DNA from 4 places in the Pseudarthrobacter sp. 10T415 genome. Region 4 is predicted to be linked to each of the others. Evidence: riboswitches for the same ligand, from Rfam matches in the RefSeq annotation. Region 4 holds a riboswitch; each other region holds the start of a gene.
What was found. A riboswitch is a leader RNA that binds a small molecule or an ion and turns the genes downstream of it on or off. The one in region 4 is predicted to bind thiamine pyrophosphate.

Region 1: another riboswitch for thiamine pyrophosphate. It lies ahead of AC1DBN_RS07835 (ECF transporter S component); the one in region 4 lies ahead of thiC (phosphomethylpyrimidine synthase ThiC).
Region 2: another riboswitch for thiamine pyrophosphate. It lies ahead of AC1DBN_RS00315 (bifunctional hydroxymethylpyrimidine kinase/phosphomethylpyrimidine kinase); the one in region 4 lies ahead of thiC (phosphomethylpyrimidine synthase ThiC).
Region 3: another riboswitch for thiamine pyrophosphate. It lies ahead of AC1DBN_RS04220 (FAD-dependent oxidoreductase); the one in region 4 lies ahead of thiC (phosphomethylpyrimidine synthase ThiC).

What each region holds. Positions count from the first base shown of each region.
Region 1 covers NZ_JBFTHJ010000004.1:65,415-73,136, forward strand. Annotated here, with positions in the region: gene AC1DBN_RS07805 (Na+/H+ antiporter subunit E) at 1-382, shown strand, start outside; gene AC1DBN_RS07810 (MrpF/PhaF family protein) at 379-657, shown strand; gene mnhG (monovalent cation/H(+) antiporter subunit G) at 662-1,072, shown strand; gene AC1DBN_RS07820 (DUF4235 domain-containing protein) at 1,105-1,368, opposite strand; gene AC1DBN_RS07825 (hypothetical protein) at 1,427-3,625, opposite strand; gene AC1DBN_RS07830 (heme-degrading domain-containing protein) at 3,720-4,256, opposite strand; TPP riboswitch at 4,353-4,490, shown strand; gene AC1DBN_RS07835 (ECF transporter S component) at 4,557-5,180, shown strand; gene AC1DBN_RS07840 (ABC transporter ATP-binding protein) at 5,180-6,733, shown strand; gene AC1DBN_RS07845 (energy-coupling factor transporter transmembrane component T family protein) at 6,730-7,530, shown strand; gene AC1DBN_RS07850 (glycoside hydrolase family 25 domain-containing protein) at 7,535-7,722, opposite strand, start outside.
Region 2 covers NZ_JBFTHJ010000001.1:58,579-66,300, reverse strand. Annotated here, with positions in the region: gene rplU (50S ribosomal protein L21) at 1-209, opposite strand, end outside; gene AC1DBN_RS00315 (bifunctional hydroxymethylpyrimidine kinase/phosphomethylpyrimidine kinase) at 544-2,073, opposite strand; TPP riboswitch at 2,083-2,181, opposite strand; gene AC1DBN_RS00310 (Rne/Rng family ribonuclease) at 2,324-5,791, opposite strand; gene AC1DBN_RS00305 (vitamin K epoxide reductase family protein) at 6,231-6,902, shown strand; gene ndk (nucleoside-diphosphate kinase) at 7,003-7,416, opposite strand; gene AC1DBN_RS00295 (DUF4233 domain-containing protein) at 7,468-7,722, opposite strand, start outside.
Region 3 covers NZ_JBFTHJ010000002.1:305,366-313,087, reverse strand. Annotated here, with positions in the region: gene AC1DBN_RS04230 (RNB domain-containing ribonuclease) at 1-1,187, opposite strand, end outside; gene thiE (thiamine phosphate synthase) at 1,307-2,029, opposite strand; TPP riboswitch at 2,057-2,175, shown strand; gene AC1DBN_RS04220 (FAD-dependent oxidoreductase) at 2,169-3,560, shown strand; gene thiS (sulfur carrier protein ThiS) at 3,557-3,793, shown strand; gene AC1DBN_RS04210 (thiazole synthase) at 3,798-4,628, shown strand; gene AC1DBN_RS04205 (hypothetical protein) at 4,729-5,031, opposite strand; gene AC1DBN_RS04200 (DUF3107 domain-containing protein) at 5,069-5,293, opposite strand; gene AC1DBN_RS04195 (TetR/AcrR family transcriptional regulator) at 5,342-6,007, opposite strand; gene moeB (molybdopterin-synthase adenylyltransferase MoeB) at 6,093-7,292, shown strand; gene AC1DBN_RS04185 (glutamyl-tRNA reductase) at 7,485-7,722, opposite strand, start outside.
Region 4 covers NZ_JBFTHJ010000030.1:17,105-24,826, reverse strand. Annotated here, with positions in the region: gene AC1DBN_RS20915 (glucose-6-phosphate dehydrogenase) at 1-1,090, opposite strand, end outside; gene ffh (signal recognition particle protein) at 1,175-2,758, shown strand; gene AC1DBN_RS20905 (alpha/beta fold hydrolase) at 2,859-3,593, shown strand; gene thiC (phosphomethylpyrimidine synthase ThiC) at 3,641-5,458, opposite strand; TPP riboswitch at 5,453-5,560, opposite strand; gene AC1DBN_RS20895 (amidohydrolase family protein) at 5,653-6,735, shown strand; gene AC1DBN_RS20890 (VOC family protein) at 6,838-7,713, shown strand.

The DNA of each region.
Region 1 (7,722 bases), on a different contig from region 4:
CAGCGGACGCTTCAACGTCCGGCACGCCATCCCCTTCGCGCTGATGTTCCTGGGCCGGGTGGTGGTGGCCAGTTTCCAGATCCTCTACCTCGCCGCCGTCCGCGGACCCAAAGTGCACAACGCTGTGGTTGCCGTGACGCTGCGGAGCCACCAGGACCTCATCGTCACCGCCACCGGCCACGTGATCTCGCTGATCCCGGGCTCGCTGGTGGTGGAAGTGGACCGGTCAACCTCCACCCTGTACCTGCACGCCATCAACATCAGCTCCGCCGAGGACGTGGAAAACCTGCGCAATGAAGTGCGTGACATCGAAGCCAGACTCATCCGGATCATGGGCACCAACGAAGAACTCGCCATCGTTCGGGCGGAGGCCGCAGCATGATGCAGGTGGTCCTGGCCGTCACGGCCGTCATCCTCTCGCTCGCAGCCGGCGGGGCAATCATCCGGATCGCCCGCGGCCCGTCGCTGCTGGACCGGGTGCTTGCCTCGGACGTCCTGCTGGCCATTCTTGGTGCGGCGCTGTGCATTGACATGGCCGTGAACCGGCACCTGAACAACCTGATGCTGGTGGTGGCCATCTCCGTGATCGGCTTCATCGGCTCAGTGACCGTTGCACGCTTCGTGGCCGACCGGCGGGAGCACCCCAGTGAGCCCTGACATGATGACCCCGGACGTGACCAGCCTGGACGGCTGGATTGACGTGGTATCCGCCGTGTTCATGGTGGTGGGAGCCATCATGTCCCTGGGCGCCGCCATCGGCCTGCTGCGCTTCCCGGACCTCCTGAGCCGCATGCACGCCGCCACCAAGCCGCAGGTGCTGGGACTGTTCCTGCTGCTGGCCTCCATCGGGCTGCAGATGCGCACGTGGTGGGTGTGGCCGGTCCTGGTGGTTGCCTGGATCTTCCAGCTGCTGACGGTTCCCGTGTCCGCCCATATGGTGGGCCGCGCCGGGTACCGGACCAAGCACCTGCACCGGGAACTGCTCACCTCGGACGAGCTTGATGCGGTAGTGCAGAAAGCCGCCGCCCAGGCCGCCCGTGAGGACGGCGAGGACGACGGCTCAGCCCGCTGAAGCCAGCCGGCGTGCGGGGACAGCGTGGGTGTTTAGACGATGTCCTGCGTCTTGGCGAAACGGGTGATGGCGCGCTGCGTGCCGCGGTTGGCCAGGACCTGGATGATGGTGCTGACGAACGCAGAGATCAGTGCGAACGTCAGGGCCGAGCGAAGGCTGGTGGGGACGTCCTCGCCCTTGCCGGTGGGCGGCTTGTTGCCGGTGGTCTTTTCCCAGATGGTGTTGACCAGCTTGGTGCCGGCAAATCCTGCACCCAGGCTTACGCCGGTGCCGAGCAGCTTGATGAGAAGGTTCATTCCTGGTACTCCTTGCGGGCGGTAAAACGGTCTGCACCCCACCCTACTGGCTAAGTTCCTACGGCGCGGGGATGAGCCCCTCCCATGCCACTGTCCAGTCCTGGGGGAAGCCGGGAGCGTGCCGCGCCGGGCCGCCATCCCATCCCGCAGCCATGAGCGCCACCGCCGCCAGCAGCCCGCCGTTGCCGGGCAGGTACAGCGGGAGCGAATCCGTCTGCCGGTTGTGCCCGTTGGGCAGGACCAGGTTCTTCGCCGCGTCCATCAACAGCGCATCCACTGCGGCCTCAGGGTCTTCCAGCCGGGCGGCCGTCATGGCCATCACGGGGTAGTCCCAGCCCCAGGTGCTGTCCCAGTCCCATCCGGCCAGTACGTCAGCCAGCGTGGCCCGCATTATTTCCGGGTCCACCAGGTCCGTCCGCGGGAGCACCCCCAGGGCGCACAGCATCGAGGGGTGGTCCGTGCGGATGGTGAAGGGCTCGACGTCGATCGCCGCGTACACGCCGTCCACCACCCTGGGCGGGACCATGCCGTCCGCTACCGCCGCCCAGGTGCCCTCAGCAGGCAAGCCCAGCCGTTCCCGCCACGTATTGGCCACCCGGAGGGCCCACTGCCAGTAGGCAAGCTCGAACGTGGGGTTGGTGACCGTCCCGCGCACCGACTCGTAGCTCTCCTGCGCCGGCACCAGGGGCGGGCCCAGTTCGAAGCCCCGGTCCGTGGGGTGCGCGAAGGCGGCCATGAACTCCGCGGTTTCGAAAACCACCGCGGCGAATTCCTCCAGGAGTTCCTGTGATGGTTCGGCCCGGTAGGCCAGTTCCGCCAGATGGATGGGGTGCGGCTGCTGCCAGATCAGGAAGGTGCCGATGGGGCTGGGGCTTTCCCGCCCGTCCGGACCCACCTGCTTGGGCCAGCGGACGCCGTCGAACCCCTGGGCCTTGGCCGTCTGCCGCGCGGGTTCCAGGACGGAGGCGTACCAGCGGAGGGCGGGCAGCAGGAGCTCCGTCCGGTTCCACGTGGCGAAATGGGCGGCATGCCACCAGTGCATCTCGAGGTGGAAGCGGCCGCGCCACGAGTTGCAGACCAGCCCCGTCTCCTGCGGCGGCAGCGATCCGGAGCAGTTGATGGCGGTGAGGTACTGGGAGAGTACAGTCCGGCGTTCGATCTCACCGGCGCGGGGATCGGCTGTTCCGGAGAGGTCGACGGCGCCGCCCGACTTCCAGAATTCCGGCCAGGCCGTGCGGGACGCGGCAATGGCGGCACTGCCCGGTGCCGCTGCCACATCCGGTGCGGCTGCCAACCCGGGGGCCGGTTCCGATCCCGGCATTGAACGCCCGCCGATGCCGCCGTTGCCACGGGGGAGGCAGTCACCCTGCCCCGTGCTGATGAAGTGCACGCTGAAGTCGAGGCTGTCCTGCCCCTCGGCGGCCCGGATGAGCACTTCGTGCGGGCCGGCCTGTTCGAGCTCCAGCCCCTCGCCGCTGACGGCCGCCTGGTACCGGGAACCGTTCAGGCAGCGCGAAATCAGCCAGTGGCGGCGCGGGCCGGCGGCGTGACGTTCTTCAACGGTGGTGGTGTGTGCGGCGGGCCTGTTCCAGTCCGCTGCGTTGTGCCAGCCCTCGGAACCGTAGGGGAACGTCAGGGACACGGCGAGGCCGTCCGTAAGGGCAGGGGAGAGGATGCGGAATCCCAGCTCGTCCCTGTCCGGGCGGCAGGCCGTGGTGACGTTGACCGGACTGCCGTGCAGGCTGAAGATGCTGGTGGCCGTGCCGGTCCAGAGGTCCAGGACCTGGTGCGCGCCGGTGAAGTCGTCCCGGGTGAGTGCGGGGGCATCCCTTCCCGGGAGCGCAAAGCCGATCCGGCCCAGGTCCAGCCGGTGGGGGTTGGCGCGGAGCCAGGTTTCCGCCCGCGATGACTGCGTTTCGCGGCCATCCACGATGGCGCCCACCATGTCCACATAGGGGACAGGGCCACGCGGTGAATCGTAGATGACCGTGGAACCGGCAAGGGTGTACTCCTGTTCCGGCGGGATGGAGTGCCAGCCCCACTGCGCCTGCGTGCCCAGCAAAGTGCCGGGCGGCAGGTCATCCCTGGCGGCCACCGGATATTCACCGGGAAGGGACTGCATGCCGGTCAGGTCCATGGTGAAGCAGAACTCACCGTTGCCCACCGAGGCGGGACTCCGCGGATCGAGGCTGTCCTGCTCCACGTTGTGGCGCCGTACCAGCGCTTCGCGGTTGATCACGGTGGGCTGGCTGTGCACGTCGCACTCCTTGGCTCATGCCTGGGGCCGGTCCGGCAGCAGGCAGCTCAGAAAACGCTTTCCGGCTCAATCCTTGTGAGAACTCCGGGCAGTGTCAACCAGCCGTTCCGAGTACCCCGCGCATTGCTTCCACCACCAGGTCGTGGTCCGCTACCTGAGGCAGCCCGGACACGGTCACCGTGGCAACCGCGCCCACGCCCGTGACGTAGACCGGGAATGCACCGCCGTGCGCAGCGTAGCGGGACTGGTCGAACCACGCATTGTCCTCGATCCGCCCGCCACCGGCCCGGCCGCGCAGGCCCACCAGCAATGACGGCACCTCGTAACGGGCGGCCGTGCGCTGCTTCGCGCGGACCCAGTGTTCGTTGTCCGGGGTGGCTCCGGGGAGCGCAACGTGGAAGAGGACCTGCTCGCCCTTGGTGATGTCGATGGCGATGGGAAGATTCCGCTCCTTGCCGAGCTCCACCAGGAGCAGGCCAAGGTTAAGGGCGTCATCCGGCGAAAAGCCGGGGAACTGCAGTTCCCTGATCTCCGCCTCGATCCGGCCGATGAGGGCCTGGAGCGAGCCTTCCGGCTGGGCGTCGGCGGAGTCGGGATCGTAGTCAGTCACATCTGGCGGGTCGGCAGTCATGGCCCACAATCTACCGCCCTCCAGGTGTAAACTTGAGCACGCCCGGAAGGGCGCGAAACATTCAAACGCAAGACATCCACAGCATCATCAACAACACATTTACGACAGGGGAGCGCCGCCGTCGGCCCCGGCACCAGCCGGGAAACGCAGGTGGGCGCTGAGAGTGCGGACAGCCGCAGACCCTCGAACCTGATCCGGTTAGTACCGGCGCAAGGGAGTCGAGTTCTCGAAGTGCGCGGGAAATGGCGGCAGCAGCCGGCACCCGCGTCCACTTTCCCCTCCTGTTTCCAGGAGGATCACATGACTACTTCAGCAATCAAAAAGCCCGCCAGCAGGTCCTGGCGCGTCGTGGACATTGTGGTGGCGGCCCTGATCGCCATCGCCGGCGGCGTCATCTTCTGGGCCTGGTCCCAGGGAACCGCCGCAATTTCCGCGCCGATGAACGCGGCCTACCCGCCCCTCACCGGCCTCCTGGCCGGGGGATGGATGATCCCTGCGGTCCTGGGCATGCTCATCATCCGCAAGCCCGGCGCCGCCCTGTTCTGCGAGACGGTCGCCGCCACCGGCGAACTGCTCATGGGCTCCCAGTACGGCGCCTCCGTGCTGTTCTCCGGGTTCGTCCAGGGCCTGGGTGCCGAGATCATTTTCGCCATCTTCGTCTACCGGAAATTCAACCTCCCGGTCTCCCTGCTGGCCGGTGCCGCGGCGGGCCTCTTCTGCGGCCTGAACGACTCCTTCGCGCCGTGGGGCTGGAACATCGCCTACTCTGGCGGTGACAAGCTCGCGTACATCGCCTTCACCGTTGTTTCCGGGGCCATCATCGCCGGCGCGCTCGCCTGGATCGCCACCCGTGGCCTTGCCCGGACCGGCGTGCTGAGCTCCTTTGCATCCCGGAAGGCCGCTACGGAGCCCGTCTTCTCCTGATGCCGGCACCTTCCCACGCGGCCGCACCCCAAACGGTGCGGCCGGCCACGGTCACCGCCCGCGGCTGGGGCTGGCGGCACGCGGGGCGCACCACACCGGCCGTCCATGCCCTCGACCTCGACATCAGCCCGGGTGAGCGGGTACTCCTGCTTGGCCCGTCCGGGGCAGGCAAGTCGACGCTCCTCCATGCGCTCGCCGGGGTGCTGGGCGATGCGGACGACGACGGCGAGGCAGGCGAGTCGGACGAGACCGGTTCGTTGCTGGTTGACGGCGGTTCGCCCCGCGGCCAGCGGGGCCGCGCGGGCCTCATGCAGCAGGATCCCGAGACCCAGGTGGTCCTCTCCCGGGTAGGCGACGACGTCGCCTTCGGCGCCGAAAACCTCGCCGTGCCCCGCGACGCCATCTGGCCGCGCGTGCACGAGGCGCTGGCCGACGTCGGGCTGTCCCACCTGCCGCTGGACCACCCGACGTCGGCTCTGTCCGGCGGGCAGAAACAGCGGCTGGCGCTTGCAGGCATCCTCGCGATGCGGCCCGGGCTGATCCTGCTCGATGAACCCACCGCCAACCTGGACCCGGCCGGTGTCCTCGAAGTCCGGGACGCCGTGGCCCGCTGCCTGGACAAGACCGGCGCCACGCTGGTGGTGGTGGAGCACCGGGTGTCCGTGTGGAAGGACCTCGTGGACAGGATCGTGGTGCTGCAGCCCGGCAGCGGCGCCAACCCCGCGGTGCTCCTGGACGGCCCGCCGGACCGGGTGCTGGCCGAAGCGCGGACCATGCTGACGGCCGCCGGTGTCTGGGTGCCCGGATACGTTCCGTCCACCCGCGCGCGGGCCGCGGAACAGGCCTACGGAACCGGAAGCCTCCTGCTGGCCGCCGAAGACCTGGCCGTCTCCCGGCAACGCCCGCGCCGAAAAGGCTTCCGCAAAGTTCCGCCGGTGCCGGTGCAGGAAGGCATCATTGCCCAGGTCCGCGCCGGGCAGGCGCTCGCCGTCACCGGACCCAACGGCGCAGGGAAATCAACCTTCGCGCTGACCCTTGCCGGACTCCTCGAACCGGTCAACGGGACGGTCTCCGCCACGACGGACCTCAGCCGCGGCGCCGGAATCACCCCGTATCAGTGGAAGGCGGAACAGCTGATCGAGCGGATCGGCACTGTCTTCCAGGAACCCGAGCACCAGTTCGTCACCGGCAAGGTCCTGGACGAACTGCTCTTCGGGCCCCGGCACCTGGGGCACGGTGAAGACAAGGTGGATGAGCTGCTGGAACGGTTGCGGCTTACCCACCTGGTGGACGCCAACCCGTATACCCTGTCCGGCGGCGAAAAGCGGCGGCTTTCCGTGGCCACGATCCTGGCGGCAAGCCCTCAGGTACTGGTCCTGGATGAGCCCACATTCGGCCAGGATGCCAATACCTGGGCCGAGCTGGCATCGTTCCTCTCCGAACTCCTGGACGCCGGAACGGCAGTGGTCTCCGTGACCCATGACGCCGAATTCACCGCGGCCCTCGGTGGCACGGAACTCAAACTTGCAGCGCCGGAAGCGGTGGCGCCATGAGGCACGAACTGAACCTCCGCGGAAACGCTGCGCTCCTGGCCCGCGCCAACCCGCTGAGCAAGCTGGCCGCCGTCGTGCTCATCACGGTGGTCCTGGCGCTTTCCATCGACTGGGTGTCCGCGTCCGTGGCGCTGTTCTTCGAACTGCTGCTGTTTCCGCTTGCCGGGCTCACGCTGGGGCTGCTGTGGCAACGCGGCTGGCCTCTGATCCTCGCTGCCGCCGTGGGCGGGTGGAGCACTTCCATCCTGGCGCCGGACAGCGGCAGGACTCTCATCGACGCCGGCATCTGGACCATGAGTGAGGGCTCGCTGGAGACCGGCGTGGGTTTCCTGCTGCGCGGCCTGGCCATCGCGCTGCCCGCAATACTCCTGGTCAGCTGCACGGACCCCACCGACCTCGCAGATGCGCTGGCGCAAAAGGCCCGGCTCCCGCACCGGTTCGTCCTGGGCACCCTGGCGGCGATGCGCCTCGTGGGGCTGATGGCCGAGGAATGGCAGACCATCGGCATGGCCCGGCGGGCCCGGGGGGTTGGCTCGCGCGGCAGCGTGCTGCAGCGGGTGAAGGCCACCCTGGGGCAGAGCTTCGGGCTGCTGGTCCAGGCGATCAGGCGGGCGTCGCGGCTGGCGGTCACCATGGAAGCGCGCGGTTTCGGCGGCGGGCCACGCACGTGGGCCCGTGAATCCACCTACACGCTGTTGGATGTGTGGGTCCTGGCCGGCGGCCTGGTAATGGCCGGCCTGGCCGTCACGGCGGCGGTGTCAGCCGGCACCTGGAACATGGTGTGGGCCGGGAACTGACCCGCTAGGTGCAGGCGTGGTTGTAATCCAGTCCGGCGTGGATGAACTGCGTCAGCACCACTTTCCCGCCGCCGGTCAGCGGGGACTTCGAACATGCGGTGGCCGCTGATGCTGCATTGCGGGATCCCGCCAGCCAGCTGGGCAAGGGGTAGAGGTTGCTGGAGGTGCTGACGTTCCCCACGATCCTGTGCC
Region 2 (7,722 bases), on a different contig from region 4:
GGACCACGGAGGTCCTGGAGGATTTCAGCCGTAACGGTCACCTTGGCCAGGTCAGCAGCGGCAGTGGTGATCTTGTCACCATCAACCAGGAGCAGTGCGGGCAGCTCGATGGTGCTGCCAGCCCCACCGGCGACGCGGTTCAGGGTAACGAAGTCTCCAACGGAAACCTTCTCTTGGCGGCCGCCTGCGCGGACAATCGCGTACACCACTTGGGAACTCACTTCTCTCGACGTTTATAACTAAAATTGCGTGCGGCACCCGTTGCACTGTTTGGCTGGGTTCCCGCTGTGCCTCAACGCCGTGGATTCCCCGAAGGTCTCCATGAGTTATCCCGCAGGACTGCCTTGTGTTTTCCACGCTGGCATGTTCCCGGGGTCATAACCCAAGTGTTGGCGTAAGCACCGAAGATCCAGAATACGCTAATTCCGTCTCCGGCCGCAAATGAGGCTGGCTCCGGCGGGTCGGCTGTGATAGGAACCACAGACATCGTCCGCCACCGGGGCCGTGCCAGACCATAGTACCGGCAGCACGGCCCGGGCAGGTTCAGGCGTGGAGCCGCGGCGCGTCGAAGAACTCCACTTCCAGCCGGCAGGACTGCCGGAAAGCGGTAACCATGGCGTGCCGCTCGTCATCGGAAGCCTTGCGTGCCGCTTCGTCCACCACGGCGATGGCCCGGCGCGTTGCCTCCGCGAAATCCTCGTCGGCATAGGTGCGGAGCCAGTCGGCGTAGGGGTGTCCTGCCGGTTCCCCGTCGGCGAGGAACCTGGCATGGAGCGTCTTCCCGGCGTCCGCGTACAGCCAGAAGCACGGCAGGACAGCCGCTGCCAGGACTGCATAGCTGCCCGACGCCGAAGTAGCCGTCAGGTGGTCCACGTAGGCCTTGGTGACAGGACCCAGTTCGGGACGGACGGTGCGGGTGCTGAGCCAGGAACGGTGCAGTTCCGACTCCACTTCGAGGCACTGCTGGGCCGACGCCGCCCAGAACAGCTGCTCGGCTTCCGTGGGAGCCAGCGCGCTGGCCCGGGCGAGGACTCGCGAATACCCGTTCAGGTAGATGGCATCCTGCGCAAGGTAATACGCGAACTGGCTTTCCGGAAGTGTCCCCGAGGCCAGGGCCCGGAGGAAACCCAGGGCGTAGATCGACTCAAGGTGGGCGTCGGCATCTTTCCGCAGCTGCGCCGTAAAGTCGCCTGGCCGAAGCGCTTGGCGGATGTGGTGGAAATGGTGAACGGGCCCGTTGCCGGTTCCCACCTCCAGTACGGCGGACGCCGCCAGCGCCCCCGCAAGCCAGGGTTTCACTTCCCGTAGGGCCACTTCCCAGTTGCCTACCTGCGCCTGGACCGTGGCCATGGCGGAGGACAGGGAACAGCCTGTGCCATGGCTGTTCCGCGTTGCCACCCGCTCCCCCGGGATTTCCACTACGTCTGCGGATAGCATGCCGGCCGGGCCAACCAAGGCGTCCGGGCAGCTGCTGCCTTGCAGGTGGCCACCCTTGACCAGCACGGCAGCACCGGTGGCATCAGCAAGCCGCCTGCCCTGTTCCAGGGCTGCCTCCCACGTGTCCTGTACGTCTTCTTCCAGCAGCATGGCCAGTTCGGCCAGGTTGGGGGTGACAAGGTGGGCCAGCGGCACCAGGCTGCGGAGCGCGGCTTCGGCACTCTCCTGCAACAGCCGGTCTCCGCTGGTGGCAACCATGACGGGGTCCAGGACAACGACGGCGGGGCGCACCTTCTCCAGCCAGGTGCGCACGGCATCGATCACTTCGGCGTCGCCCAGCATGCCGATCTTGACGGCGTCAACGTGGATGTCGTCGCTGATGGCCGCCAGCTGCTGTGCCAAAAAGGATGCCGGAGGAACATGGACGGCGGTCACCCCGCGGGTGTTCTGGGCGGTGAGGGCAGTGATGGCGGCCATGCCGTAACCGCCGTGGGCCGCGATGCTTTTGAGGTCCGCCTGGATGCCGGCCCCACCGGAGGGGTCCGAGCCCGCGATGGCAAGGACCCGGGGCACGTCCCGTACGGCAGCCGGCATTACGGTTGCGGAGGGATTCGGGAGCGGGGTGGCTGCGGGCATGGCAAGGGTCGAAGACAAAAGAGACATCCCTTCGCCGGTACTAACCGGACAGGTTCAACGGGTGTGGATCTCAGCCGGGCCTGGTGCGCGGCACCCCGTGTCGGTTCCCCAGCCTAGCCGCTGGACGGCAGTCAACCGAAAGGTGACTGCACCTGTTAAGTGCGCTGCTGAGGGCCGTTCCCCGTTAACGGCAGATGCCCGGCCCCACCACAGGAGTGGAGGGCCGGGCATCTGCAGTGCCTGGGCAGGGTCAGAGCTCGGAAGCAGGAACCCCTACGCCAAGGATGATGGGCGCATCGGCTTTGGCTGCCGGCTCTGCCGGCGCTGCGGGCTGGGGCGCTTTGGCGGCATGGGAGTGGCCTTCGCTGGCCGACGGGACGTTCTCATGGTGTTCCACGGTGGTCTCGTTGGCTGCGCCCTGCGCCCTGCTTGCACTCCGGTTACGCCGCGGACGGCGCTGCCGGGACAGGTCGGGGGCGGCAGGCGCAACGGGCTGCTGGGGTGCCGCAACCGCTGCCTCCGCCGGTTCGGGGGTGGCCGGCGCGGCCTGGGCCGTCCCGGACTCCTGTGGCTGGCTGCCAACAGGCGAAGCCGGCTGGCCCAGGTGGGCAAACGCTTCGGCAAGCCGGTCAAGCGACAGCGCAGGCGAGGCTTGGTGCTCGTCTGCGTGCTCAACGAAGGGCAGCGCGACCTTCTCGCCGCCGAACGTCAGGACAGCTGCCGGGCGTGCCGGCGTCCCGTCGTCGTGCTTCTCCGTTGTGCCCGCGTCCTGCTGGGCGGGGGCCAGCCGGGCCGCCACCTCATCATCATGCAGGTGTGCGGCGTGGGCAGCAGCAGCAATGTTGGCCAGGGCCAGCCTGGTGGCTTCAGCCTTGGCATGGCGTTCGGCCTCGTGCGGGTCCGGCTGGACGGGGTGGGCAGCCACCGCTGCGGGTGCGGGTGCCTGTTCGACCGGCTGGCCGCCACGTCCACGGCGGCGCTTGCGTTCGCCGCGCGTACCTTCCTGGCTGCTGTCGGTGCGCTGGCCCTCGTTGCGCTGACCCTCACTGCGCTGGCCCTCGCTGCGGTTGCCCTCGTTTCGGTTCCCGTTGGTGCGGGAATCGGAGCGGTTGTCTGAGCGGTGGACGTGCTGCTCGGCTGCCACGATGTTGGCGCGGCGGTGCTCTACGGGGTCGTCATGGGTGACGACGCCGCGGCCCGCGCAGGCTTCGCACTGCTCGCCGAAGACTTCCAGGAGCCCGGTGCCCATGCGCTTGCGGGTCATCTGGACGAGTCCCAGCGAGGTGACTTCCGCCACCTGGTGCTTGGTCCGGTCGCGGCCCAGGCATTCCACCATGCGGCGCAGGACGAGGTCGCGGTTCGATTCCAGGACCATGTCGATGAAGTCGATCACGATGATGCCGCCGATGTCGCGCAGCCGCAGCTGGCGCACCACTTCCTCGGCCGCTTCAAGGTTGTTCTTCGTGACGGTTTCTTCGAGGTTGCCGCCGCTGCCGGTGAACTTGCCGGTGTTGACGTCCACCACGGTCATGGCTTCGGTCCGGTCGATCACCAGTGAGCCGCCGGAGGGCAGGAACACCTTGCGTTCGAGGGCCTTGTGGATCTGCTCATCAATCCGCCAGGCAGCGAAGATGTCCTGGTCCTTGGTCCACTTTTCCAGGCGTCCCACCAGGTCCGGCGCCACATAGGTGACGTAGGCCTCGATGGTGTCCCAGGCGTCCTCGCCGGAGACGATCAGCTTGGAGAAGTCCTCGTTGAAGACGTCACGGACCACCTTTATGGTGAGGTCGGGCTCGCCGTACAGCAGCTCCGGAGCCAGGACCTTGGTGGAGGAGGACTGGCTTTCGATGCCTTCCCACTGGGCGCGGAGCCGGTTGATGTCGTGGGTCAGCTCCTCTTCGGACGCCCCTTCGGCCGCCGTGCGCACAATGACGCCCGCCTGCTCGGGCAGGCGGTCCTTGAGGATGCGCTTGAGCCGGTTCCGCTCGACGTCGGGCAGCTTGCGGGAGATTCCGGTCATGGAACCGCCGGGGACGTACACGAGGTAGCGGCCCGGCAGCGAGATTTGGCTGGTCAGGCGGGCGCCCTTGTGGCCCACGGGGTCCTTGGTCACCTGGACCAGGACGGTGTCGCCTGACTTCAGCGCGTTCTCGATACGGCGCTGCTTGCCTTCAAGGTTGACGGCTTCCCAGTTCACTTCGCCCGCGTAAAGGACGGCGTTGCGGCCGCGTCCGATGTCCACGAAGGCAGCCTCCATGGAGGGCAGCACGTTCTGGACTTTGCCCAGGTAGACGTTGCCGATCAGCGAGTCCTGCTGGGTCTTGGAGACAAAGTGCTCGGCCAGGACGCCGTCCTCGAGGACGCCAATCTGGATTCTGTCGTCGCGCTGGCGGACGATCATCTGCCGGTCCACGGATTCGCGGCGGGCCAGGAACTCCGCTTCGGTGATGACGGTGCGGCGCCGGCCCGTGTCCCGGGATTCGCGGCGGCGCTGCTTCTTGGCTTCCAGTCGGGTGGAGCCCTTAACGCTGGTCACCCGGTTGCTGGCGGGCGCCTCGCTGACGGCACGCGGTGCGCGCACGCGGGTAACGGTGTTGGGCGGATCGTCGTCGTTGCCGCCGGTCAGTTCGAGGTCCTGGTCACCGCGGCGGCGGCGACGACGACGGCGGGACGTCACGCCGTCCTCGGCCGGACCGGCTTCTTCCTCGTCCGATTCGTCGGCGGCGTCATCCGCCTCGGAGCCACCGGTTCCGGCGTCGTCGCGCTCGTCCAGACGGCTGCGCCCCCGGCGGCCACGGCTGCGGCGCCGGCGGCGGCTGGAGGATTCCTCGGATTCGTTGTCCTCGGCGTCGTCTTCGTCCTCGGCCTCCTCCGCTGCGGCGGCGGGCGTAGCGGGGCGGACGACGGTGCTCAGGTCCGGTGCCTGGAACAGCATGGAAGTGGGCGAGCCGGGCTCAAGGAACAGGGAGGCAAACGCGCCCGGTTCCTCGCCAGCCGCGGTAGCTTCGGCGGCTTCGGCGGCTTCGGCCGGCGTCGCAGCGGATTCTCCTGCTGCAGCGGCAGCTGCCGTGCCGGGGGCCTGCTCCGGGGCGGCCTCGGCTGCGGTCTCGACGGCGGTAAGTTCCTGTTCGGCGGGCTTCTCTGCTGCTGCCTCTACGGCCGCCTCCCGGGCCACGGCGCCCTGGTCCGCCGTTTCAGCGTCCAGCGCGGCAGCGGTGACGGGCAGTTCCTGGGCAGGGGCCGGCGTTTCGGCGGGGGCCAGCGTTTCTGCAGGTGCCCCCGCAGGAGCAGCTTTCCTCGTGGCAACGCGACGGCGGCGGACCGGCTTGGTCTCGGTGGGTTCCGCGGGTACTTCGCTGGCAGCAGGCGCTTCTGCGGCGGTGGCAGCTTCGGCGGGGGCAGCGTCAGCGGCCGCACCGGCTTCCGTGGAGTCTGCATCGGTGGCAAAGGCAGGCAGCGGCTCGGCGGCGTCTGCCTTCTTCTTGGCCCGGGGCCGGCGCACGGCGGTTTTGGCCGGGGCTGAGGGGGCACCCTCATTGCCGGCCGACGCAACGGCGGTTGGGGCATCGTTCGGAGCCACCTCGGCGGCGGCTGCGGCTACGGCGTCATCGGCCTTCGGCGCTGCCTTGCGTCGGGTCCGGGGAGCCTTTTTGGGTTCGGCCGCGGCTTCCACAGCCGGTTCAACCTCGTTAACGGAAAGCTCAGTTTCATTGTTCATCTGTGGCAACACTCCTGCCCCTGACGTACCGCCACATCCGGCACCCATTGGGGCACATATTGTCAAAACCCGCAGGCGCTGACAGAAGTCAAGTGGATGCTCCCAGGTTCGCACCGGCAATGGGGTGCGGCAGCCCGTAGGAGCCAGTGGAAAGTTCTGAAACCCGTTGTTCTACATGCCACAACCAGGTGCCGTCCAATGGAGATTGCGGGAGTGTCGGAACAATCCGAAGCCTGCCCTGCTCGTCATTGGCGGTCTTGGGAACAAACCACCGGACCGGAGACCGAATGTGGTTCGGCTTCCAGCCACGTTCATTCTCTCACACGCGGGGTAAATCACGTGGGAAGGTGCCGCGGGCTTTCTGTTCCCTGGGCGTTGCGTCCAGCCGCCGGCGTTACAATCAGGCTCAGGAGCACCGGACGAAAAGGACGCCATACCAATGCCCAGCATCTCCCCCGTCAGCGGCACGCCAGCCCAGGAGCGGACCACCACCCCGGACAGCGCCCCGGCGGCTAATACGCCGGTGATGGCCCGGAACCGGCCCTTCGGCTGGCTCCTGGTGATTACCGGAGTTATCGGCTGGCTCGCTTCCGGAACCCTGGTCCTGGAAAAGCTCGCGGTGCTGCAGGATCCCAACCACACCACCGTGTGCGATGTAAACCCGTTTATCTCCTGCGGCGAAGTGATGAAGACCTGGCAGAGCTCACTCTTTGGCTTCCCCAACATGTTCATCGGGATCGTGGCGTTCGCCATCATCATTACCGTGGGCATGGCCCTGTTGTCCGGCGCCACGTTTGCCCGCTGGTACTGGATCGGGCTGCAGGCCGGCGTTACCCTCGGCTTCATCTTCGTGGTGTGGCTGTGGTCCCAGGCCCTTTATGACATCCACGTCCTGTGCCCGTTCTGCATGATCGTCTGGGCCGCGATGATCCCGCTCTTTGTCTGGACCACCATCCGCAACATCTCGGCCGGAGTCATTCCCGTCCCCTCGGGGGCCGCCCGCGTCGTGGGCGATTCCGGCTGGATCATCGTGGCGCTGATCTACGTGGGCGTGATTGCCAGCATCTTCTTCGCCTTCATCCAGGTGTTCGCCGGCACGTCAGGGTTCTAGCCGCCCAGAGCCCTAGGACCAACAGATAAGGCCAATGTTCACGAAGAACATTGGCCTTATCTGTTGGTCCGCACCACCATGGCGGCGCGGAGGGCGGGTCCTAGAACCAGATCTTGATCTCGCGCTCAGCGGAGTCCGAGGAGTCTGAGCCGTGCACCAGGTTCTGCTGCACCTTCAGTCCCCAGTCGCGGCCGAAGTCGCCGCGGATGGTGCCCGGAGCCGCGGTGGTGGGATCGGTGGTGCCTGCCAGTGAACGGAAGCCTTCGATGACGCGGTGGCCTTCAAAGATCGCGGCAACCACAGGGCCGCTGAGCATGAACTCCACCAGCGGCTCGTAGAACGGCTTGCCCACGTGCTCTTCGTAGTGCTGCTCGAGCAGCTCGCGGGTGGCGTTCACCTTTTTGAGTTCGGCCAGGGCGTAGCCCTTGGCTTCGATCCGGGCCAGGATGGCGCCGGTGAGGTTACGGGCGACGCCGTCGGGCTTGATCAGGACGAGGGTGCGCTCAGTGGTCACAACTGCTCCAATGCGTTGGTGGGGTTTCGGGTCAAGTCTACGGGGGCTGCCCTACTGGGCCGGACCGGATCCGGCGGGCTGGTCCGGGTTGGCGGCTTCCCACGCGGCCTGTTCACGTTCGCGTTGCCCGGCTTCGCGGTCCAGCCTGATTCCCGTGCGGATGCCGTACCACCAGCAGATGGCGAACAGTACGCCCACCAGGAACATGGCAGGTTCGAAGATGCCGGTGAGGATCAGCACCACCTGCAGCACCCAGCCCAGTCCGATGCCCCAGGGCTTGCGGAGGAACGCGCAGGCCAGCACCAT
Region 3 (7,722 bases), on a different contig from region 4:
AACTGGTCCGAGCCTGCCATGATCTCAGGGAGGGTCGGCAGCGCATCCCGCACCCAGCCGGGGACAGTACCTCCGTTGCTCAACGCCTCGCAGGTCACCAGCACAAAGCGGTCCACCAGGCGGCGCAGCGGCGCTGTGGTGTGGGCATAGGCATCGCCGATGGCTGCCTGGACCGCGGCCTCCGGAACGTTGCCATCAAAGGCGGTGTAACCGGCGCCGCGGAAGAGCATGCCGGCCGAGTGCATGATGGCCAGCTGCCGGGGGTCCGTTGGGTCAAGGGTCCGCAGGTATTCCCCGTATCCCACCTCGCCGTCCCAGGGCTTGCCCAGCACTTCCGTCTGCAGCCGGAAATGGTGCAGGGAACGCTCATCCGGTGGCGGCATGGTGCGCAGGATCCCCACCTTGGCATCGAGCATGATCTTGGCGGCGGCCATCCCCGTCATCAGGGAAATCTGGGCGTTCCAGTCCTCCACCGGCAGCTGGGGAGCAGCAGCAATGCGGTAGCCGCCATCGGGCAGCTGGACGATCTCCTGGTCCGGCATGTTCAGGCTTGCGCCGTTGCGGGCGCGTTCAAGGCGGACACGCTTGAGCCCAACTTCCTTCAGCAGGCCCAGCAGGGGAGAGGCAGTACCGGCGTCCAGGTCAGCCTGGGCACCCTTGTAGCTGAGTTTCGCGCGGCTTCGAACGCGTGCCCGGCGGACACCGACGGTCGTGACCTCGGCGTTGCCGTCGAGCCGGAAATCCCAGACGAAGGCCGAGCAGTCCTGGTCCGGCAGGAGGCTCCCGGCGCCCTCGCTGATGACTTCAGGGTGCAGGGGAATACGCCCGTCCGGGGCGTAGAACGTCTGGCCCCGGCGCCGGGTTTCGGCATCCAGGGGTCCGCCGGGCGCAACGAACGCGGGGACATCGGCGATGGCGTACAGGACGTGGTACCCGCCGTCGTCGTCCGTTTCGATGAAGAGGGCCTGGTCCAAGTCCGTGGACGACGCCGGATCGATGGTGACGAACTCCACCGCGGTCAGGTCGTAGTCCGGCAGGCGCAGCGCGGCCACCGCGGCCTCGGCGTCCCTGACCGCGTCACCGGGGTAGGGGCCCGGAAGTTCCAGCTCCGTCCGCAGCGCGGCCAGGGCCTCTTCCAGGGCATTGGTGCGCTCATGGACGTTGGGAGCCAGCCGATGATGTGACACGAAAATCAGCCTAACCCCAAGTCATGCGATTTCGCAGGGAATCGGTGCGGGCGCGGTCGTGACGTGTTGCCGCGGACCGCGGTGCGTTCGGGAAACCGGGTTGTGGGACGTCCGCGGCTTCAGGAAGCCGCGGAGTCCAGTGCAGAACGAAGCGAGGCAGCGGCAGCAGCGGGATCGGCAGCGTCGGTGATGGCGCGGACCACCACGATCCTTGACGCTCCGGCCGCGACCACCTGGTCCACGTTGGAGTGGTCGATCCCGCCGATCGCGAACCACGGCACGTCACTGGGCGCCTTCGCGGCCGCATACTTCACCAGTTCCAGGCCGACGGCGGCCCGGCCGGGCTTGGTGGGGGTGGCCCAGAGAGGTCCCACGCAGAAGTAGTCGAGGCCGGCAGGTCCTGCGGCGTCGGCCAGCGCGGCGTCCACCTGCTCCGGCGTGTGGCTTGACAGGCCGATGGCGGCGTTGCCGTTGAGCAGCGTCCTTGCGGCCGGTACCGGCAGGTCCTTCTGGCCCACGTGGAAAACGGGAGCACCGGAGAGGACCGCAATGTCCGCGCGGTCGTTGACGGCCCACAGCCGCCCGTGCCGCTGGGCTGATTCCTTGAGGATGGCCAGCAGGTCCAGCTCCTCGGCCGCCTCGATGGACTTGTCCCGCAGCTGGATGATGTCCACGCCGCCTTCGAACGCGGCGTCCACGAACCCGGCGAAGTCGCCCCGGCCGCGGCGCGCATCCGTGCAGAGGTACAGGCGTGCGGATTTCAGTGCGCCGTTACCCGCCGCTGTGGTGAAGGCATCGGTGCCGGGTGCTGCGGCGGGGGCAGGGGAGTGGGACACATTCATGGCTGCAAGCCTAGTTCCTCTACACTTGCCTCGTACTGCGGGAGCCCGCGGCAGCTGTCACAAAGCGCCGGGCTGAGAGGGCGTCAGAGCCGACCGCTTGACCTGATCCGGTTAATGCCGGCGTAGGGAAGGAGACACCATGGGCATCCCCGAAAGCCCTCCGGACAGCATCGCAGAGCCAGCCGCTGTCCCGGCAATAGCCGCCGACGTAGCAGTGATCGGCGGGGGCGTCATAGGCCATGGCATCGCCTGGGAAGCCAGGCGCTCTGGCCGGTCCGTGGTGCTGATCGACGATGCACCGGGATCCGGAGCCAGTTGGGCGGCGGCAGGCATGCTGGCCCCCGTCAGCGAGCTGCATTACCAAGAGGAAGAGCTCCTGGGCCTCATGCTGGATGCATCGGAGCGCTGGCCGCAGTTCGCGGCGGACCTTAGCCGCGTGTCAGGCCGCGGTTCCGGATTCCTGGCGACGCCCACGCTCACCATTGGCGCCGACGCCGCCGACCGGCAGGCACTGATGGACCTGCGCGGCGTGCAGCAGGCCAATGGACTCGCCGTGGAACCACTGACGGTCCGTGAGGCCCGGCGCCGGGAACCGCTGCTCAGCCCCGCCATTGCGTGCGCACTCGATACCCCGGCAGACCACCAGGTGGATCCCCGGGGACTCGTGGAGTGCTTCCGGGCAGCCCTGGCCAACCACCTGCCAGCCGGCAGCGGCGTTGCCGGCACTGCGGTTGCAGACACTGCGGTTGCCGGCGCTCTGGACGGATTTGCCGTGGCGGACAGGGCAGTGGGACTGGAGTGGGCGGACGGCGCGGTGGCTGGTGTCCGGCTGGCCGGAGGCGGACTGGTGCTCGCCGGCGAAACGGTGGTGGCCAACGGCATGGCGGCGGGCTCCCTGGAGAACCTGCCGAGGGGACTCCGGTTACCTTTGCGCCCTGTGCACGGCGACATCCTGCGGCTGTCCGTCCCCCCGCACCTGCAGCCCTTGCTGACGTCCACCGTCCGCGGGCTGGTGCGCGGTGTGCCCGTCTACTTGGTTCCACGCGAGGACGGAACAGTGGTCATCGGCGCCACCCAGCGGGAGGACGCCCTGGTTGGGGCCGGCACTGCGTTCGGAGCCATGCCGGCGAGTGCCGGATCCAGTGCAGTGCCCGCCGGTGCAGGACCGGCCAGCGCAGTGTCCGCTGGCGGCGTGTACCAGCTGCTTCGCGACGCCCAGGTGCTGGTGCCTGCGGTCGCAGAGCTGGAGCTGCTCGAATGCACGGCCCGGGCCCGCCCGGCTACCCCGGACAATGCCCCGCTGCTGGGCAGGGTGCCCGTGGACGGGGGAGACGGCAGTGCAGCGCATGTCCCCGGACTCATCGTTGCCACAGGATTCTTCCGCCACGGCGTCCTCCTCACCCCTGCCGCGGCCGCCATCTGCCGCGACCTGATGGATGGGAAGGCCGACCCCCGGTGGCAGCCGTTCAGTCCTGACCGCTTTTCCGGCCGGATCCCGGCCCCCAGATTCAACATCAAGGAGACAGCATGAACATCACCCTGAACGGGGCATCCCGCACCGTGGCGGACGGTGCGTCCATCACGGCATTGGTCAGCGAGGTGACCGGACGCGCGCTTGCGGCCGACGGCCAGGCAACCGACGGACAAAGGCTGGGGGTGGCCGTAGCTCACAATTCCGAAGTGGTGCCCCGCAGCCAATGGCACGGCACCGCGCTCGCGGACGGAGACGACGTCGAACTCGTCACCGCAGTACAGGGAGGCTGACACCATGATTGAAGCGAACACCGTTTCCGAACCGGCCACCCATACCTCCGCGGCACCCGCCAGGCCTGATTCCCTCGTCATTGACGGCGTTGCCCTGGAGTCGAGGCTCATCATGGGAACGGGTGGCGCGCCCAGCCTGGACGGCCTGGGCGCCGCGCTTGTTGCCTCCGGAACCTCCCTCACCACCGTGGCCATGCGCCGCTACTCACCCGCAGAATCGGGCTCCCTGTTCCAACTGCTGGTGGACCACGGAATCCGGGTCCTGCCCAACACCGCAGGCTGCTTTACTGCGCGGGACGCCGTCCTGACCGCCGAACTGGCCCGGGAAGCGCTGGAAACCGACTGGGTGAAGCTGGAGGTCATCGCAGACGAGCACACGCTCCTGCCAGACGCCGTTGAGCTGGTGGATGCAACCGAACAGCTGGTCAACCGCGGCTTCAAAGTCTTTGCCTACACCAACGACGACCCCGTCCTGGCCCTTCGGCTGGAAAACCTGGGTGCTACCGCAGTGATGCCCCTGGGATCTCCTATCGGTACCGGGCTGGGAATCCTCAACCCGCACAACATCGAACTCATCGTTTCCCGGGCAAGCGTGCCCGTGGTCCTGGACGCAGGGATCGGCACGGCATCTGACGCGGCGCTGGCCATGGAACTTGGGTGCGACGCTGTCCTGCTGGCCACGGCGGTGACCCGTGCCCAGAACCCGGCCCTGATGGGTGAGGCGTTCAAGCACGCCGTCATCGCCGGGCGGCTGGCGAAGGAAGCCGGGCGCATTCCGCGCCGCGAGCACGCGCTGGCGTCGTCCGCCATGGAGGGCCGGGCCGAGTTCCTTTAGCCAGTGATGCTTCAGGGGATGTACCGCCTAGGGGATTGCACCGCTTAAACGACTGTGGCCGCCACCGTTGAAGGTGGTGGCCACAGCCGTTTAACGGTGACTAGCGCCTCAGGATGGCGGTCAGCCGATGGGTATCGTTCCTTGCCCGGGTGCGGCTCAGGACAAGCACTGCCCCGACGGATGCCGCCGCGCCCAGCACTATGGGCAGCACCCAGGGGAGCCACGTCAATCCGGGAAGGTAACCGAATCCCGCCGCCATCAGGATGATCCAGCTCAGTGCAGCCACCCCGACGGCCACGCCGGCCGGAAGGCCTGCGCCATACTTGGCATGACGCTTGTCATTGGCCCAGACAATGAAGCCGGCCGCAACGGTGGCCAGCACAACAATGATCAGGGAAAGCATGGGTCTCCTTCGGGAAGCACGGCAGTTCCAGCCGGTGCTAGAACTGCCCGAATCCTACGCGCCGGACTTCTTCCGCGCCGATTTCCACGTAGCCCAGGGCGTTGCCGGGAACAATGATCAGGCGCCCCTTGTCATCGGTGAGGCGCAGTTCGCTGCCACCCTTGATGGCTTCTCCCACAACATTGGCCACGGTCTCCGCATCCTGGTTTGATTCCAGGACGATCTCGCGGCCAACGTTCTGCACGCCGATCTTAATTTCCACAGGGGCCTCCCAGCCGGTCAGGTTCTTTGATGATGGTCTATTTGTAGTCTAGGACTCTTTGGGGAAGCGAGAGATTCCGCGCCAAGCTAAACGGTAGATGAGGTCGCTGGCCACATCGAGGTCCAGGTTGCCGTCCGTTTCCAGCCAGTACCGGGCGCTGACCTGCGCCATCCCCGCCAGGCCGCGGCCCAGCAGTTCCGCTTCGAGGTGGGGCAGCTTGGTGTCCCCGGCGATCACCCGCGCAATGGCATCGGCAAAGGTCCGGTTGAAAGTTTCGAGGCGCGAACTGACGTCGGGATCGTTGACGAGGTCGGACTCGAAGACCAGGCGGTGGGCCTGGTCGTCGCTGGCGATGAACCGGAAGTACGCCCGCATGACAGCCTGGACGCGTTCCTTATTGTCTGTGGTGGAGTTCAGCGCCCCCAGCATCAGGTCGGTCAGGGACGCAAGGTGGCTGTCCAGGAGGGCCAAGTACAGCTCGCGTTTGGACGGGAAGTGCTGGTACAGGACCGGCTTGCTCACATGCGCCGTCTCGGCGATCTCATCCATGGCGGCCCCGTGGTAACCGTTCGCCACAAAGACTTCCTGCGCTGCGGAAAGAAGCTGTGCCCGCCGTTCATCACGGGGGAGCCGGGCCGACCGTTGGCCCGCGGGTCGCGGTGAACTTTGCGGTTCGGCCGCCGGCGGGCGGTCAGCCCGTGCTTCATGGACCACAGTTGTCCTTCTTTCCATTGCAGTTACCCCCTACTTTACTGCGGGGTAATATGACCCGGCGGTACCCCGGGGCATACATTGAAGTATGCCTTCGCCGTTCACTGCAAATGTTTCAGCAGTTTCCCTTGATCCTTTGGTGGAACCCGCCCCGGAACTCACCTCCGAAGAGGTGGAACGGTATTCCCGGCACCTCATCATTCCGGAAATCGGCTCGGCAGGGCAGCGGCGGCTCAAGAACGCGAAAGTACTGGTTATCGGCGCCGGCGGACTGGGCTCGCCCGCCTTGCTCTACCTCGCAGCCGCGGGAGTTGGAACCCTGGGGATCATCGACGACGACGCCGTGGACCTGAGCAACCTTCAGCGCCAGGTCATCCACGGTGTGGCAGATGTCGGACGGCCGAAGATCGAATCGGCGCGCGACGCAATCGCCGCCCTGAATCCACTCGTGGACGTCCGGTTGCACCAGGTCCGGCTCGACGCATCCAACGCGCTGGAGCTGTTTGCCGATTACGACCTCATCCTCGACGGTGCAGACAATTTCGCCACGCGCTACCTCGTCAATGATGCTGCCGCGATCCTGGGAAAGCCTTATGTCTGGGGCTCAATCTTCCGGTTCGACGGCCAAGTGAGCGTCTTCTGGGAAAAGCATGGGCCCACCTACCGCGACCTCTACCCTGAGGCGCCACCGGCCGGCTCTGTTCCTTCCTGCGGCGAGGGCGGCGTCTTCGGCATGCTGTGCGCGGCAGTGGGGTCACTGATGGTGACTGAGGCAGTGAAGCTCATTACCGGCGTCGGGCGCTCCCTGCTGGGGCGGGTGGCGCTGTACGACGCCCTGGGAGGCAGCTGGCGTGAGATCCGCGTGTCCAAGGACCCGGCGGCCGCTCCCGTCACCGAACTGACCGACTACGAGGCGTTCTGCGGCATCGAGCCCCAGGCGCCGGCAGACACCGAACACACCGTCACCGCCGCGCAGCTCGCCACCATGCTGGCCTCACGGAAGGCCGGCCTGAAGGACTTCGACCTGGTGGACGTCCGCGAGCCGGGTGAATTCGAGATCGTCCGGATCGAGGGCGCCGTGCTCATTCCGCAGGGGAGGATCCTGGCGGGGGATGCCTGGGGGGAGATTGCCCAGGACCGGGACATCGTGTTCCTGTGCAAGGCGGGGACCCGCTCGGCGAACGTCCTGGCCGCGGCGCAGAAGGCAGGCTACCGGCGCGTGAGCCATCTCGACGGCGGCATTCTCTCCTGGGTGCGTGAGGTGGAGCCGCAAAAGCCCGTCTACTGACCCCACCACCAACGCCCGCTCACTTCCGGCGGCTTAACAAGCAACGCCCGCTCACTCCCTTGAGGATAGTGAGCGGGCGTTGGCGTTTTGTGCGCCACTAGTGAGCGCGGGTTGGGATTATTGCCGCCACTGGTGAGCGCGCGTTGGGATTGTTGAAGCCACTGCTGAGCGGCCGTGACGAACAGGGGAGGGTCAGGCGCTTTCGAGGCCCTTGTGGTCCACCGGGCATTCCGGCTGGCCGGCTGCGGGAGCTGCTGTTCCGGGCTGTTCCACGGTGATGCCGTAGAGCGCTTCCAGGGCCGCCACATAGTCGTCCTGCTGGCCGTTCGCGGCGAGCTCGCGGGCGCGCACTGTGGGTACGTGCAGCAGTTGCTTCACCATCCGGCGCAGGGCAAACTCCACTTCCTCGGCCGCTGCAGTGCAGCCGTGC
Region 4 (7,722 bases):
GCTGGTTCGGCGAGTCGACGCCCGTGAAACCCTGCGGCAGGTGCGGCACCGGAAGGAAAGTGATGACAGCCTCCTTCCGCTTCTTGCCCAGCGCCTTGCCGGACCGGAGGATGAACGGAACACCGCTCCAGCGCCAGTTGTCGATTCCAATCCGGATTTCAGCCAAAGTCTCTGTGCCGCGGTCCGCGTCCACGCCGTCCTCGCGGGCATAATCCGGTACCGTCTTGCCTCCCACCGTGCCCGCTCCATAGCGTGCCCGCCGGGTGGAGTCGGTAAACGGCGGCGCCACACTGGCCGCGCGAAGGACTGCGGCAATGGCGTCGCGAAGGTCCCGCTCACCCAGGGTTGCCGGCGGTTCGATGGCCAGGAGGGCCATCACCTGCAGGAGGTGGCTTTGGATCATGTCCCGCAAGGCGCCAGCACCGTCGTAGTACCGTGCCCGGCCCTCCAGTGCGAGATCCTCGTCGAAGAAGATTTCCACCTTCTCCACGTGCCGCCGGTTCCATACCGGCTCCAGGAAGTTGTTGGCGAAACGCAGTCCCAGGATGTTCAGGACCGTGGCTTTCCCCAGGAAGTGGTCCACGCGGTGGATGTGGTCCTCCGGAACCAGCCGGGCAAGCGTCCTGTTCAGGGACCGCGCCGACTCCTCGCTGGAGCCAAAGGGCTTCTCCATCACCAGCCGCGTCCCCGCCGGCACCTCCCCGGGCTGCAGCGCTTCGCACGCCAGCTGGCTGATCCTGGGCGGCAGCGCGAAATAGACGGCGGTGGGGCCGTCGAGGCTTTCCAGCAGGGAAGCGAGGGCGCCGGCGGCTGTGACATCGAGCTGGTGGTACGCCGTGTCCTTTTCCAGCGCAGCTAGCGCGTCCTTGCCGTCCGGCTCCGCGGTCTCCGCAGCCGCGGCGAAGGAGGACTGCACCCGCTCCCGCCACTGTTCCGGCGTCCAGGGGTCGGATCCGGCACCGACGAGGCGGAGGCCGTCCGCCCGGCCGGCGGCCACCAGCCGGGCCAGTCCCGGCAGGAGCAGCCGGCCTGTGAGGTCGCCTGAGGCGCCGAGGATGAGCAGGGTCTTGACAGTTGTTTGGCTCGTCATTTTGCCAGCATGCCATCTGGCGTGCCCGACTTGGTACCCTAGATAGTCGAGTCCCGATCATCTCCTGAAAGAAGTTCACGGCGCGTGTTCAATTCACTCTCTGACCGGTTGACAGCAACCTTCAAGAATCTCCGCGGCAAGGGCCGCCTGACGGAGGCCGACGTCGATGCCACCGTCCGGGAGATCCGCCGCGCCCTGCTGGACGCGGACGTTGCCGTTCCCGTGGTGCGGGAATTCACCAGCCGCGTGCGCGAACGGGCGCTGGGCGCCGAGGTATCAGCGGCGCTGAACCCCAGCCAGCAGATCGTCAAGATCGTCAACGAGGAACTCAAGGAGATCCTCGGCGGCGAGACCCGGCGCATCCGCCTGGCCAAGAACGGCCCCACCGTCATCATGCTTGCCGGCCTCCAGGGCGCGGGCAAGACCACCCTTGCGGGCAAGCTGTCCAAGTGGCTGAAGTCCCAGGGCCACAGCCCCATGCTGGTGGCGTGTGACCTGCAGCGGCCCAACGCCGTCACCCAGCTGCAGGTGGTGGGCCAGCGGGCCAACGTCCCTGTTTTCGCCCCGCACCCGGGTGCAACCTCAACCGAGCTGGAGCAGCCGGCGGGCGATCCCGTGGCCGTTGCCCGGGCCGGCGTGGAGGAAGCCCGCCAGAAACTGCACGACGTCGTCATCGTGGATACCGCAGGCCGCCTCGGCGTCGACGCGGACATGATGGAGCAGGCGCGCCAGATCCGCCGGGCCATCGTGCCCAACGAAGTCCTCTTCGTCATCGACTCGATGATCGGCCAGGACGCCGTGAACACGGCCCTGGCGTTTGACGAGGGCGTCAACTTCACCGGCATCGTCCTGTCCAAGCTCGACGGCGATGCCCGCGGTGGTGCCGCGCTGTCCGTCTCCTCGGTCACCGGCAAGCCCGTCATGTTCGCGTCCACCGGTGAGGGCCTGGACGACTTCGAGTTGTTCCACCCGGACCGGATGGCCTCGCGCATCCTGGACATGGGCGACGTCCTCACGCTCATCGAACAGGCCGAGAAGTCCTGGGACAAAGACGAAGCTGCCCGGATGGCGAAGAAGTTCGCCGACCAGGAAGACTTCACCCTGGACGACTTCCTGGCCCAGATGCAGCAGATCCGCAACATGGGCTCCATGAAGAAAATGCTCATGATGATGCCCGGCGCCCAGAACATCCGCCAGCAGCTGGAGCAGTTCGACGAACGCGAGATCGACCGCGTTGAAGCGATTGTCAGGTCCATGACCCCGCACGAACGCGTGGCCCCCAAGATCATCAACGGTTCGCGCCGCGCCCGTATCGCCCGTGGTTCCGGTGTGCACGTCTCCGAGGTCAACGGCCTGCTGGAACGCTTCGCGCAGGCCCAGAAGATGATGAAGAAGATGGCCCAGGGCGGCATGCCCGGGATGCCAGGCATGCCCGGCCTCCCCGGTGCCGGCGGCGGGGCCCGGAAGAACGCGAAGAACGCGCCGAAGAAGAAGGCCCGGTCAGGAAACCCGGCCAAGGCCGCCCAGGAACGCAAGGACGCCGAAGCGCGTCGCGCCAACGCATCCAAGGCCCTGCCCACCGGAGCTTCCTTCGGCCAGCAGTCCGGTGACTTTGACCCTTCCCAGCTGAACCTGCCCAAGGGCTTCGACAAGTTCCTGGGCAACTAGGAACACTGCCGCCTAGTAGCGCCAAGTGTCGTTGGAAACGTCCCAACGACACTTGGCGCTATTTCGTTAAGATGCCGGCGCCGTGGAATAGGGTTGGGGGATGTTCAAGCAGAGGGTAGTGTTCGTGCACGGCTCGGGGAGCTTCGGCGCCGCCGCCTGGCCCCGGCAGCACGGCATGGCGTTGATGTACGACGCCCTGTTCCTCCGCCGGCACGGATACCACAGCACCGCCGAACCCCTGGAGTCCTCCTTTGCGGAGGACACGGCCATCGTGCTGCGTTCCCTGGGCGATGACGGGCGGGGTGCTGCCGGCGGACACGTTGTGGCCCATGCGCAGGGAGCCATTCCGGCCATGATGGCGGCCGTGGAGCGCCCGGACCTCGTGCATTCGCTGACCCTGGTGGAGCCGGCCTGCCTGTCCCTCACCGCGGAGCTGCCCGCAACAGCCGCCCACATCCGGATGATGAAACCGCTGTTCGACGTCCGCCACCAACTCAGCGACGAGGACTTCCAGCGGGAGTTCGTCCGCCGCGTCTACGCCGCAGACCTGCACCAGCCAGCAACCCTGGAGGAGAAGCGCTCTGCCCGCCGGCTGCGGCTGCAGTCCCCTTCATGGGAGGCGCCACTTCACATCGTCCCAGGAGTCCCCACCCTTGTCCTCACCGGGGGTTGGGAACCGCTGTACGAAGAAATCGCCGGGTACCTGAGGGAGACCGGTGCCCTGCACCGTGTCGCCGCCGGCGGGCACCGGCCCCACGACTCAGCGGACGGCAACCGGGCAATCCGGCAGTTCCTCGCCGAGGTCAGCCGGAGTGAACCGGCCCGGGCGTCCTAGCCGCCCGGGCCGGCCACAGCAACCGCCGGTCACCGCCGGCGGCAGGCTCAGCTTCCGGCCGGGACTTTCAGCTCGGGAAGGTACACCTTGCCGCCGGATTCCAGGAACTCCTGGCTCTTCTCCCGCATCCCGGATGCCGCTTCTGCTATCGCGGCCTGCGCCTCCGCCGACCCGTACTCGTTGCGGATGTCCTGGCTGATCCGCATCGAGCAGAACTTCGGCCCGCACATGGAGCAGAAGTGTGCCGTCTTGGCGGGCTCGGCCGGCAGCGTTTCATCATGGAACGCTTCGGCCGTCTCGGGGTCGAGCGAGAGCGCGAACTGGTCCCGCCAGCGGAACTCGAACCTGGCCTTGGACAAGGCGTCGTCCCGTTCGTGCGCTCCGGGGTGGCCCTTGGCCAGGTCAGCGGCGTGCGCGGCGATCTTGTAGGTGATGACCCCGGTCTTCACGTCGTCCCTGTCGGGCAGTCCCAGATGCTCCTTGGGCGTGACATAGCAGAGCATGGCGGTGCCGTAGCGGGCGATCTCGGTGGCGCCGATGGCTGATGTGATGTGGTCGTAGCCGGGAGCTACATCGGTGACCAGCGGCCCCAGGGTATAGAACGGCGCACCCTTGCACAGTTCCTGCTGGCGCTCTACGTTCTCCCGGACCAGGTGGAACGGGACATGGCCCGGCCCCTCCACCATCACCTGCACGTCATGCTTCCAGGCGCGCTCCGTCAGCTCGGCCAGCGTGTCCAGTTCCGCGAACTGCGCAGCGTCGTTGGCATCCGCGGTGGCACCGGGGCGCAGGCCGTCACCCAGCGAGAACGCGACGTCGTACCGGGCAAAGATTTCACACAGCTCATCGAAGTGCGTGTAGAGAAAATTCTCCTGGTGGTGCGCCAGGCACCAGCCCGCCATGATCGACCCGCCCCGGGACACGATGCCGGTAACCCTGTTGGCGGTCAGCGGCACGTAGCGGAGCAGGACGCCGGCGTGGACAGTCATATAGTCCACGCCCTGTTCACACTGTTCTATGACGGTGTCGCGGAAGATTTCCCACGTGAGGGCGTTCGCCTCGCCGTTGACCTTTTCCAGGGCCTGGTAGATGGGCACGGTGCCGATCGGCACGGGGGAGTTGCGGATGAGCCACTCCCTGGTGGTGTGGATGTCGTCGCCCGTGGACAGGTCCATCACCGTATCGGCACCCCACCGCGTGGCCCACTGCAGCTTGTCCACCTCCTCGGCGATGGAACTGGTCACGGCGGAGTTGCCGATGTTGGCGTTGATCTTCACCAGGAAAGCCTTGCCGATGATCATCGGTTCGGACTCCGGATGGTTGATGTTGTTGGGGATGATCGCCCGTCCGGCCGCCACCTCACTCCGGACCAGTTCCGGATCACAGTTTTCCCGCAGTGCCACGAACCGCATCTCCGGCGTCACCACGCCCTTCCGGGCATAGTGCATCTGGGTGACAGTCCGGCCGTCGACGGCGCGGCGGGGCACCGGGCGCCCGCCTTTCCACTCCGCGGAGGCGGCGCCGCGGCGTACGGCCGAGCGGCCGTCGTCGAGCAGGTTCCGTTCCCTTCCGCTGTACTCTTCCGTGTCAGCGCGCGCCTCAATCCATTCCGACCGGAAGGGGCTGAGGCCGCGCACGGGGTCGCTTCCCGGCCCCGCTGTCCGGTAGGTGCGGAAAGGGGCGTTTGGCTGCCCGTTGGGCGAGGGCTCCAGCGCGATCTCCGTGACCGGGACACGGATCCCGCGCTCCGGATCATCGATGTAGGCCAGCGAGTGCGACTTCAGGGACTGGGTGACAGGCACTTCAGGCGTGGCTCCGGCGGGGTGGTTTTGGGCAGGGGTCAGCACTGTTTTGGGTGTATTCAAGGAATACTCACTTCCTTCGCCGGCATTACCCGGACAGGTTCGACGGTCGCAGGCCGCGTCAGCCCGATCTCAGCCCCTGCAAGGGCACCCGTGTGGTCAGGAACGAAGCTACCACACGCCCTGCAGGGACAAGCGCTAACGGCCCTGTCACATTTGCCGGTGCTAGCCTGACCGGGCAGGAAGAGGAGGCATCCATGCCCTACATCATTGGTTTCAGCGGCACCGCCCTCACGGGACCGGACAGCGAAAGGCACGGCCTCTGGTCCGTGGACGGACGCCTGACGTTTACCCGCCCGGAGGCCGGTCCGGACGTTGTGCTCGACGGCTGGGTGCTGCCCGGCTTCGTCGACGCCCACTGCCACATCGGCCTGGGCCCTGCCGGCCCGGTGGACGCCGGGGAGGCCGAAGCCCAGGCCCGTGCCGACCTGGACTCAGGAACGCTGCTGATCCGGGACGCGGGATCGCCCGCCGACACCCGGTGGATGCAGGGTGGCCGCGACTTTCCGCTGCTGATTCGGGCCGGCAGGCACGTCGCCCGGACCCGCCGCTACCTCCGGGGCTTCGCCCAGGAGGTCGAGCCTGAAGGCCTTGTGGAGGCCGTGCGCAAGCAAGCCCGCGACGGCGACGGCTGGGTCAAGCTCGTCGGGGACTGGATCGAGCGGAGCGCCGGCGACCTCGCACCCTCCTTTCCCGCCGGCGTCGTCCGTGATGCGATCAGTGCCGCACACGACGAAGGTGCCCGCGTCACCGCCCACTGCTTCGCCGAAGACACCCTGGACCAGATGCTCGACGCCGGGATCGACTGCGTCGAACACGCCACCGGCCTGCTGCCCCGGCACCTGCCGCGGTTTGTGGAGCAGGGCGTCCCCATCGTTCCGACGCTGGTCAACATCGCCACGTTCCCTGATATTGCCGCCCAAGCCAGGCCCAAGTTTCCGGTGTACGCCGACCACATGCTGGCGCTCTGGGAACGACGGCTGGAACGCATAGGGGAGGCCTGGGAAGCCGGAGTGCAGATCTTCGCCGGAACGGACGCCGGCAGCGTGATCCGTCACGGAAGGATTGCGGACGAAATCCTTGCCCTGCACGCGGCTGGGTTGCCCGCAGCCGAGGCGCTCAACGCGGCCAGCTGGGCCGCCCGGGCCTGGCTGGGTGCTGACGGGCTGACGGAAGGGGCGCGGGCCGACGTCGTGCTGTTCCGGAACGATCCCCGGAGGACCCTGGACACCGTGGCGCACCCATCCCACGTGGTTTTGGGTGGCCGCGTGGTCCGCTAAGCACAACATCCACCCCGCACTTGGAATAAATTGAAGCTTCAAGTAATTTTAACTCATGACAGGCCGCCTCATCCGGACGGCCTCCAGTAGAGGGAGCGTTCAATGAGTGCAGAAGCCACCAGCCAGGATCTTCTTCCTGCCGACCTCGCCATGGGCACCGTGATGCTCAAGGTCGGCAACATGAAGGTCATGACCGACTACTACCAGCGCGCACTGGGGCTCGAGGTGGTCGCTGAGCAGGACGGCGGCCTCTACCTCGGCCGCCTCGGCAAGCCCCTGGTCCATCTCGCCCCGGCCCCCGGCCTCACCATCCCCGGCAGGGGAGAAGCCGGCCTGTTCCACACGGCCCTCCTGTTCGAAGACCAGGCGGCGCTCGCCGCCACGGTGGCCACCGCAGCCCAGTTCGAGCCCCGCTCGTTCACGGGCAGCGCCGACCACCTGGTCAGCGAGGCCTTCTACTTCAGTGATCCCGAAGGCAACGGCATCGAGCTCTACTGGGACCGCCCGCGAAGCAACTGGTCCTGGAACGGCACCGACGTGGTCATGGACAGCCTGGCGCTGCCGCCCCAGCGCTACCTGGAACAGCACCTCTCCGAAGAATCCCTCCAGGGGCAGCGGCAGACCACCGCCGGAGTGGGCCACGTCCACCTCCAGGTAGGCGACGTCCAGTCCGCCCGCGACTTCTACGTGGGAACGCTCGGGTTCGAAAAGACCGCCGGCTGGCACGGGCAGGCCCTCTTCGTCTCCGCGGGCCGCTACCACCACCACATGGCCATGAACGTCTGGAACAGCCGCGGCGCCGGTCCGCGGAAAGACACCCTTGGCCTCGGCGAGGTCCTCATCGAGGTGCCGTCCGGTGACGACGTCGGCGCGCTCGCTGACCGCCTGAAGGTCGCCGGGGTCTCCTCGCACCACACCGGGGCTGAGTTGCGCTTCGAGGATCCGTGGCGCAACAGCATCCGGGTTGCGGTGCGCTGAGCACCCCTT